Regions from separate parts of the Adlercreutzia aquisgranensis genome, predicted to be linked through region 1. Evidence: predicted binding sites of a transcription regulator. Region 1 holds the regulator's gene; each other region holds the start of a gene.
What was found. The regulator LexA, encoded in region 1, represses DNA repair genes until DNA is damaged. The targets are predictions, from matches to a motif close to CNAACANNTGTTNG.
Positions count from the first base shown of each region.

Region 2: a site for LexA is predicted at 1,760-1,773, ahead of NFR41_RS06800 (putative DNA modification/repair radical SAM protein). Genes of this name have one in related genera too.
Region 3: a site for LexA is predicted at 1,919-1,932, ahead of ruvC (crossover junction endodeoxyribonuclease RuvC). Genes of this name have one in related genera too.

Region 1 is NZ_CALPDA010000004.1:123,022-126,216, reverse strand. Features, by position in the region: gene hflX (GTPase HflX) at 1-1,073, shown strand, start outside; gene lexA (transcriptional repressor LexA) at 1,142-1,792, opposite strand; gene nrdR (transcriptional regulator NrdR) at 1,999-2,448, shown strand; gene dut (dUTP diphosphatase) at 2,466-2,936, shown strand; gene NFR41_RS03565 (hypothetical protein) at 3,062-3,195, shown strand, end outside.
Region 2 is NZ_CALPDA010000009.1:70,850-74,044, forward strand. Features, by position in the region: gene NFR41_RS06790 (NAD(P)-binding domain-containing protein) at 1-672, shown strand, start outside; gene NFR41_RS06795 (radical SAM protein) at 678-1,658, shown strand; gene NFR41_RS06800 (putative DNA modification/repair radical SAM protein) at 1,791-3,195, shown strand, end outside.
Region 3 is NZ_CALPDA010000014.1:7,790-10,984, forward strand. Features, by position in the region: gene ruvB (Holliday junction branch migration DNA helicase RuvB) at 1-734, opposite strand, end outside; gene ruvA (Holliday junction branch migration protein RuvA) at 745-1,329, opposite strand; gene ruvC (crossover junction endodeoxyribonuclease RuvC) at 1,326-1,889, opposite strand; gene NFR41_RS09135 (plasmid pRiA4b ORF-3 family protein) at 2,118-3,014, shown strand; gene NFR41_RS09140 (YebC/PmpR family DNA-binding transcriptional regulator) at 3,130-3,195, opposite strand, start outside.

The DNA of each region.
Region 1 (3,195 bases):
TCGCGCAGCTGTGCAAGGACCAGGAGATAGACCTGGCCGTGTTCGACGACGAGCTGACGCCCTCGCAGCAGTCCAACCTGGAGAAGGTCGTGGGCAAGCCGGTGAAGGTCATAGACCGCACAGCTCTCATCTTGGACATCTTCGCCCTACATGCCTCGACCAAGGAAGGACGCTTGCAGGTACGTCTCGCCCAGAACCAGTACCTGTTGCCCCGCCTGAGGGGCATGTGGGCCCACCTGGCGTCGAACCGCATGGGCGGCGGCGTCGGGTCCCGTTTCGGCGAGGGCGAAAGCCAGCTGGAGGTCGACCGCCGCATGGTGCGCAAGCGCATCACCTCCATCAAGCGGGAGCTCGCCCATCTGGCCGACGTACGGGCCGTGCAGCGCGAGGGGCGCTACGCATCGGGCATGTTCAAGGTGGCGCTGGCAGGATACACAAACGCGGGAAAGTCGAGCCTGATCAACCGACTGACCGGGTCGGACGTGCTAGCTTGGGACAAGCTGTTCGCCACGCTGGACTCCACCACCCGCAGGCTGGTGCTGCCAGAAGGTCGTCAGATCACCGTCACCGACACGGTCGGATTCATCCAGAAGCTTCCGACCACCCTGGTGGAATCCTTCAAATCCACCCTCGACGAGATTTCCGGCAGCGACCTTATCCTCCATGTCGTCGATGCCTCCTCGGAGGAGTTTCTCGACCAGATAGACGCCGTGGAGGAGGTGCTCGGCCAGATAGAAGCCCATTCCATCCCGCGTATCGTAGTGTTCAACAAGATAGACCTGCTCGACCGGCAAACGGTCGAGGCCCTTCGCGCCCGAAATCCCCACGCCCAATTCGTTTCCGCGCAGACAGGGGAGGGGATAGACGAGCTCATAGGCCATCTCTCGCGCGCAGCCGCAGCAGCCGATACCGCCATGGACGTGCTGATCCCCTACGACAAGGGCTCGCTGGTCTCGATGGTTCACGAACGGTGCCGCATCATCGGCGAGGAGCATACGGAAACAGGTACGCGCATATCGCTGTTCGCGCCAGCTGCCTACGTCTCGCAATTGGAGCCGTTCCGGATTAGCTAAGGTGCTTGCCCGGTGCACCATGTCGCACCGGGCAAGCACCAAGTACCCGGCGCTGTGGATACGAACAGCTACATACGGCGGAAAACGGCGGTCACTTTGCCGACGATATAGCAGTCGTCGACGATGATGGGATCCATGTAGCGATTCTCCGGCTGAAGCCTGATATGGTTGTCCTCGCGGAAGTACCGCTTGACCGTCGCCTCGTCCTCGATGAGGGCGACCACCACCTCGCCGTTGGAAGCCACGTTCTGCTCCTTCACCACCACGTAGTCGCCGTCCATGATGCCGATGTCGATCATCGACTTGCCATGGACCTCCAGCAGAAAGCTCGCGGAATCACCGACGATGTCGGTGGGCAGGGGGAGGTACTCGGAGATGTTGTGCTCGGCGTAAATGGGCTCGCCTGCCGCTACGTCGCCCACAAGCGGCAGGTTCATCACGGTGCTGAAGCTCTTCTCTATGACCGAAGCCGGATTGACGACGTCCTTGAGCGCGTAGGTAAGCGCGATGGAGCGGGACTTGAGCGGATCGCGGGTGATAAGCCCTTTGTCCTCAAGCGCCTTGAGGTGCACATGCACGGTAGAGGGGGAGGAAAGACCCAGGTCGATGCAGACTTCGCGAACGGTAGGGCCGTAGCCCTTCTCCCGTATGCATTTCTCGATGGAGTCGAGAACGGCCTGCTGGCGCTTCGTGACCTTCGGCGACGGTCGGTCGGCCATAACGTACCTCCCATGGGCGTTTCTCAATGAAATCGACGCTCTATCGAACAGCGTTCTATATTTGGAGACTATACAACGAACATTGGTTCTATGCAACCTATGCACAAGAAAAGTTCCCTATTTCTTTTCCGCTCTCGTGGCGCATCTCGTTGATACACAATATCTTGTATGCTAGGCTTTTCCAAACCCAACGATAAGGAGCATGTATGCGCTGTCCTGCCTGCGGAAACCCCGAATCAAAGGTTGTCGATTCGCGATCGTCGGAGGACGGAAGCGCTATTCGCCGGCGCCGCGAATGCCTTGCATGCGCCCATCGCTTCACCACCTACGAACGCCTGGGGGACACCTCGCTCATCGTCATCAAGACCGACGGATCTTCGGAGGCTTACGACCGCAACAAGCTCATGCGAGGCCTTCTGATCGCCTGTGCGAAACGGCATATCACGCCAGATCAGCTTGAGAATCTTATCGACAGCATAGAGTCTGAGCTCCGCCTGAAGAACCGCTCCGAAATCGGCTCCAAACAACTGGGGGACATGGCGCTCGTTCGCCTTGGCAAGCTCGACGAAGTCGCCTATGTGCGCTTCGCCAGCGTGTACAAGGACTTCCAAAGCGTCGAGGAGTTCCAGACGGCGCTGGATCATCTAGAGAGTTAGATAGAGGTAACTTTATTTTGGAAATCCGTCCTGACCTTACTGCGGACGCTGCGCGCAACGATGTTGCCGTACGCATCCACGTTCTCGGAGGGGGTCGGGTTCCCTCCTATACGCGCTCCGAGGATGCGGCCGTCGACCTGCGCTCAGCAAGCGCGCTCACTATCGGACCAGGCCACCGCTTGCTCGTGCCCACAGGCATACGGCTCGCAATCCCAACCGGCTTCGCCGGACTGGTGCTACCGCGAAGCGGTCTGGCAATCAACCATGGGATTACGGTTCTGAACGCTCCGGGGCTTATCGACGAGAATTATCGCGGCGAGATCAAGGTGGCTCTGCACAACACTTCCGATGCAGCCTTCTCCATTAAGCCCGGAGACCGCATCGCTCAGCTGCTCGTGATTCCCGTGCCTCGAATCCGGTTCCAGGAGGTAGAAGAACTTGACGAAACGGAGCGCGGTTGCGGCGGATTTGGCAGCAGCGGGTTGTAACGCACCGAAAACCGCTCGAAACCATGAGTTAGTACTCGTCCGAAGGCAAAACCACCCCTTAGAATGGCTCTCAGAGCCTCGTTTGCAAAACACCAGGTCAAACCCACCATTTTGAGGACTATTCCATGAGCTACGTTCAAAACACCGAAGAAAAGCCCTCCGAGGACAGCTTCCGGGAGGAAAACGCCGAAAGCGAATCGGCTCCCGATGCCCAATCGCCAAAGGCACCGTCGGATTCTCCGGCACCGGACCCCAGGAA
Region 2 (3,195 bases), on a different contig from region 1:
GTGCTCTCCTGCGCCCTGTCTGACAAGCGAAACCTGGCCTGCTTCGCGGCGGGCAACGACGATGCGGTGGAAGCCGCCCTCCCGCTGCTGCGGGCCCTGTGCGACGAGGTTTCGGTTGCGGGAGGCGCCGGCTCGGCGCAGCTGGCGCGCGCGTCCTACACGCTGCAGATGCTCTCCCAGCTGGTGAGCGCCGTGGAGTCCGAGGCGCTCTACCGGGCGGTGAGGGCGACCGATGCGCCTTTCGCCGGTACTGCCGAGCATGTGGGGGCCGCCACGCCTTTGGCCGAGCAGGTGCTCGAGGCGGTGGCCGAGAAGCGCTTCGAGGGCGAGTTCACCGTGGAGATGCTCATGGCCGAGGTCGCCGCCGCCATCGGCGCCGCCGACGACGCCGAGGTCATCCTTCCGCAGGCCGAGGCATGCCAGCATATGCTGGAGCTGCTGGCGGTGGTGGGGGGATCGGACCTGTCTCCGGCGGCCCTTGCCCTGGTCTACGGCGACGAGGCCTCCTGCGCCGAGGCGGGGCTCGATTGGACGCGGGCCGAAGCCGCCTTCGGACCGTCGGAAGACGAGGACGACGATTACGACTACGACGACTGCGATTACGAGGACGACGGCTCCTGCGGTTGCGGTTGCGACCACGACCACGGCGGCTACGGTTGCTCGCTGAACTAGGGGACATGGCGCGGGGCTCCTGCGTTCGCGGGCGCCCGGATGCGGAGCTGGCATCCTGCCGCCTATGCCCGCGCGCCTGCGGGGTCGACCGCCTGTCGGGCCAAGTCGGCCGTTGCGGCGCCGGCCCGTCCATGACCGTGGCCCGCGCCGCCCTGCACTTCTGGGAGGAGCCGGTGCTCTCCGGCGCGCGCGGCAGCGGCACCGTGTTCTTCGGCGGATGCCCCCTGCGCTGCCTGTACTGCCAAAACGCCGTCATCGCCCAAGGGGAGGCGGGCAAGGCGGTGTCCACGCGGGATGTTGCCGCGATGGCCCTTGACCTGCAAGCCCAAGGGGCCCTGAACCTCAACCTGGTGACCCCCACCCATTTCGCGCCGCTGGTGCGCCGGGCCGTGGCCATCGCCCGGGACGGCGGCCTTTCACTGCCCGTGGTTTGGAACACGTCGGGCTACGAGACCGTCTCCGCCATCCGCGGCAACCGGGGTACCGTGGACGTGTACCTGACCGATTTCAAGTACGCCTCGGCTAAGCTGGCCCAACGCTATTCGTCAGCCCCCGACTACCGGGAGGTGGCCCTGGCTGCGCTGGATGCCATGGTGGAGGAAACGGGGGAGCCGGCTTTCGACGAGGTGGACGGCGCGCCCCGCATGACGGGCGGCGTCATCGTGCGCCATCTGCTGCTCCCCGGCGCGCTCGAGGACTCCGAAGCGGTGGTGTCGCTTCTGCACGAGCGCTACGGCTCGGCTGTGCTCGTCTCGCTCATGAACCAGTACACGCCCGTGCTGGCCGACAGGGCCGCTTCGGGGGACGCGAGCGCTCAGGCCCAGATGAGCCGTTTCCCCGAGTTAGCGCAGCGCGTGCCGGACGAGGACTACGAGCGCCTGCTCGACTTCGCCGACGGCCTGGGCATGGAGGACTACTTCTGGCAGGACGGCGAAGCGGCGCAGGAGAGCTTCATCCCCGCTTTCGACCTGACGGGCGTCGTCTGAGAGCGGTCGCACCGGCCGCTGCCCTTGGGCCTCGAGTCAATCTCCACGGTTTGTTCGATTGACGAAACGATGATAAGTTCGTATAGTCTTATCAGATTAATCGAACAAGTATTCTTATTGAAAGGCTGAACCGTGGGATTGTCGGTCGCAGAAAAGCTTTCCATTCTCGCCGATGCGGCCAAGTACGATGTTGCCTGCACCTCGTCGGGCATCGATCGTTCGGCGAAGCGGGGGCTTGTGGGGTCTGCTTCCCAGGCCGGCTGCTGCCATAGCTTCACGCCCGACGGGCGTTGCATCACGTTGCTGAAGGTGCTTATGACCAACGCCTGCATCTACGATTGCGCCTACTGCGTCAACCGCTGCAGCAACGAGGTGCCCAGGGCCTCGTTCGCGCCGCAAGAGCTGGCCGACCTCACCATGGCGTTCTACCGGCGCAACTACATCGAGGGCCTCTTCCTGAGCTCGGGGGTGGTGGGCAGTCCCGACCGCACCACGGAGCTCATGATAGAAACGCTGCGCATCCTGCGAGAGGAGCACCGCTTCAACGGCTACATCCACGCCAAGGCGGTGCCGGGCACATCCCCCGAGCTGGTAGAGCGCCTGGGCTATCTTTCCGACCGTCTGAGCGTGAACCTGGAGTTTCCCTCCCAGAGAAGCCTGGCGCTTCTGGCGCCCCAGAAGTCGAAGCAGGCTATCTTCAACCCCATGGCTCAGATCCGGGACTCCATAGCCCAGGACGGCGAGACCCGGGCCATCGGCCGGACCCGAACCACCTACTATCCCCAAAAGGCGCCTGCACGGAAACGCCGGGCCTTCTCGCCGGCGGGCCAGTCCACCCAGATGATCATCGGCGCCACGCCCGAAACCGACCTGTCGGTCCTGGCCCTGTCGGCTGCTCTCTACAGGACCATGGGGCTCAAGCGCGTGTTCTTCAGCGCCTACGTGCCGGCGGTCCAGGACCCGCGGCTTCCCTCGGGCGCACCGGTGCAGCTCAATCGCGAGCATCGGCTCTACCAGGCGGATTGGCTCATGCGCTTTTACAAGTTCGATGTGACCGAGATTATAGACGGGCGAAACCCCATGCTCGATCTGGAGGTCGATCCGAAGGCCAACTGGGCGCTCAACCATTTGGAATGCTTCCCCGTCGAGGTGAACACGGCCCCGTTGGAGATGCTTCTGAGGGTGCCCGGCATCGGGCCGAAGGGGGCGCGGCTCATCCTTAAGGCGCGGAGGACCTGCTGTTTGCGCGAGCCCGAGCTGCGTAAGCTCGGCATCGCCTTCAAGCGTGCGCGCTACTTCATCACATGCAACGGCTTCTACATGGGAGCGGGGACCGAGTTCACGCCGCAAGCGCTGCGCGCCCGTCTGCGCGCTCCCATCGACGGGGGCTCCCATGGGGCGCGCTCGGCGAAGGTCTCTGCCGGCCAGAGGACGCTTTTCGAAGCGGCGGCCGAGCGTGCCGGTGCGGAGCCGCAGGCTTTGGAATCGGCGCCCCTGCGGGCTGGGCTCCCCGAGGCCCGAACCGTCGTCCCCGAGC
Region 3 (3,195 bases), on a different contig from region 1:
GCCAAGCGCGGCGTACCCCGGCTGCGACGGGCGATCTCCAAGGCGCCGTCGGGGGCAATGGGCACGTCCAGTATGGCGGCCGACCGCTCCACGATTTGGGAGAGCTCTTCGGGGGTGTAGTACTGCAGCCTGAACACAACACCGAACCGGTCGCGCAAGGGCCCGGTGAGAAGACCCGTGCGCGTGGTGGCCCCCACCAAGGTGAAGCGCGGTATGTCCAGGCGGATGGATCGCGCTGCCGGACCTTTGCCCACCACGATATCCAAGGCGAAGTCCTCCAACGCCGGGTACAGCACCTCCTCCACCATGCGGTTCAGACGGTGAATCTCGTCGATGAACAGCACGTCGCCCTCTTCCAGGTTGGTGAGAATCGCCGCCAGGTCGCCGGTGCGCTCGATGGCAGGACCGCTGGTGGCGCGGATGCTGGCGCTCATCTCGTTGGCAACCACCTGGGCGAGGGTGGTCTTCCCCAAACCTGGAGGCCCCGAGAACAGTATGTGGTCGGCCACATCGCCGCGCTCCTGAGCCGCTTGGATGAGAATCGACAGCGACTCCTTCACCTTCGTCTGGCCGAGATACTCGGAAAGGCGCTTGGGCCGCAAGCTGCGGTCGAGCGCCAGATCCTCTTCGATGAGCTGCGGTGCCACGGAGCGCTCCTCCCCGAAAGGCTCGGCAGCACGGCCGGCGCCGGAGAAGAACACCATGCCCTCTATTTCGGAATCGTATGCAACCATAGCCCGCCGCCTAGCCCAGGCGCTTCAACGCATACTGCAGCAGCTGCTGCTCGGATGCCCCTTCCGGCGCACCGCGCAAGGCAAGCTCGGCCTCGTCGGCCGTGAAGCCCAGCGCCAGCAAGTCCTCCGCTGCCCGGCTGGCACCTGCCGGCGCCACTTCGGCATCCTGGGCCGCAAAGAGGCTTCGGCCCAGCTCGTCGAGAGAGCCCTTAAGGTCCACGACGATGCGGGAGGCGGTTTTCTTTCCCACGCCGGGAATCTTGGCGATAAGGGCGGTGTCCTGCGAGGCGACGGCCTGGGCCAACTGCGAGGGCGAGAAGGTGGACAGGGCGGAAAGAGCCACCTTCGGCCCCACGCCGCTCACCCCGATCAGCCGCTCGAACAGATCCTTCTCCTCTTGGGAAAGGAACCCGTACAGCGAAACGCCGTTCTCGCTCACCTGCAGGTACGTGAGCACCGACGCCCTCTGCCCCGTTTCCGGCAGCTTGGCCAGGGAGCTTGCGGCCATGAACACCTGATAGCCCACACCGCCGACGTTGAGATAGGCCGCCTGGGCGCTGCGGCCCGCAACGGCACCCTCCAAAAACGCGATCATGCGCAGGTCCTTTCTATCGAAGCGCAGCCGCCCCGCGCCTGCGCCGCCCGGCCGAAACGCTCCTCGACCCGGGATACGCCGTCGTGGGCGGTATAGCAGATGGCAGCCGCAAGGGCGTCGGCAGCGTGATCGGGGCGAGGGACATCCCGCAAGCCGAGCACGTGGCGTACCATGTAGGCAACTTGGTCCTTCGAGGCCGACCCGGTCCCCACCACGGACAGCTTGATCTGGCTGGGACTGAACTCCCCCACCTGAAGGCCCCCTTCGGCGCAGGCCACCAAGGCCGCACCGCGGGCCTGGCCGGTGGCGAAGGCGGCCGTGACGTTCTGCCCGAACCACACCGTCTCGATGCCGACGCATTCCGGCTGGAACCGAGCGATGACGGCCCGCATCTGCGAGGTCACCTTGAGAAGCCTCTGGGCGAGCGGGTCGTCGGAGCGAGACGAGATGCACCCGTAGGCGACGCACTCCAGGCGCGCGCCTTCCTGACGCACGATTCCCCAGCCGGTGTTCGCCAACCCCGGGTCGATGCCCAGGACGGTTCTTGCGACGGAGCCCACGGGCCGCTCCCCTTCCTCAACCGTAAAACACAACAAATGTTCGTATGCATACTACCACAGATTCCACCGCACGCGAAAGACGGCCCGGCCTCCTTCCCCCCTTGGCCACAAAAGATTCGCCGGATGTTCTATTTCGGCAGCGCGACAGAGGCCGCCGACAGCCTTTACCGGCATGCGCTAGGGTATACTCGCGGCAAGCCCGAATCCGTACCCGAGCGAAGGAGCGCCATGAGCGACAGCCACAAGACTCCCCTCCCCCTCGACCCGGCAGCCCTGCGCGCCCTTGCCGATTTGGCGGCGTCCCAGAAGCATCTGAAGAAGACCGGCGATCCGCTGCCCGAAGAAGGCGATGTGCTCATCGTGGATGCGGATATCCTGGGAACACGGGTCCCCCACTTCCGCACGGTGAGCCTGCCGGCCAAGTCCACGCTCGACGCGGCCCTCTGCGCCATCATGGACTCGCTGGGACTCTTCCCCGACGACCCCTACCGCTGCCTGGCGAAAAGCGGCCGCTACCTCGACCCGGTATCCCTCGACCACGCGGACGGCTGCGCCCCGTCGCCGGACGACGACGAAAAGCCGTGGGAAAATGCGGAGAGGGCCGTGCTCGCCGATGTGCTGCCCGCCGTCGGGTCCACAGCCCAGCTCCTCGTCGGCCTCGAGGGCGGATGGACCGTCGAATTGCGCCTTGTCGACACCATGCCCGTCTGCGAGTTCGATCTGCCGCTACCCTGCGCATGCCTGGACGGGGACGGCGCCGACGTGTTTGGCGAGGCGGAGTCGGCGCAGGACTACGAGGCGCTCTGCGATGTCGTGTCGAATCCGGAGCACCCCCGCTACCAGGAGCTGCGCGAGCAGCTGGACCTTCCCGAAAACACCCCTTACGACGAGGAGCTGTTTGACCTGCTGGAAGCGAACTACCGGCTGGCCGAGGCCCAGGTGTCCCTGGCCGAGGAGCACTTCGTCCCCCGTGACCCCCGCGAGCTGCGAGAAAGCTACAAGTCGCTGCTCGCCGAGGTGCTGGCTCGCGAATGCACCGACCTGGTAGGTATCGCCCATATGGCCCGGCACTTCCACGACCTTCAGGAGCTCATGGAATCAGAGGGCGAGACCTGGGAAGACTAGCCTGCTAAACACCGTGCGCCCGCACGCCGGCACATTCGGTGCATCGCAAACGCGAAGGGAGGCCCGGCTACTCGGCCGGGCCTCCCCGTTTCAACCTGCAGATGCCGCCGATGGCCTAGTCCTCTTCGAGCGCCTCGGCGATCTCGTCGGTGATGTCCATGGTATGGTACACGGACTGAAG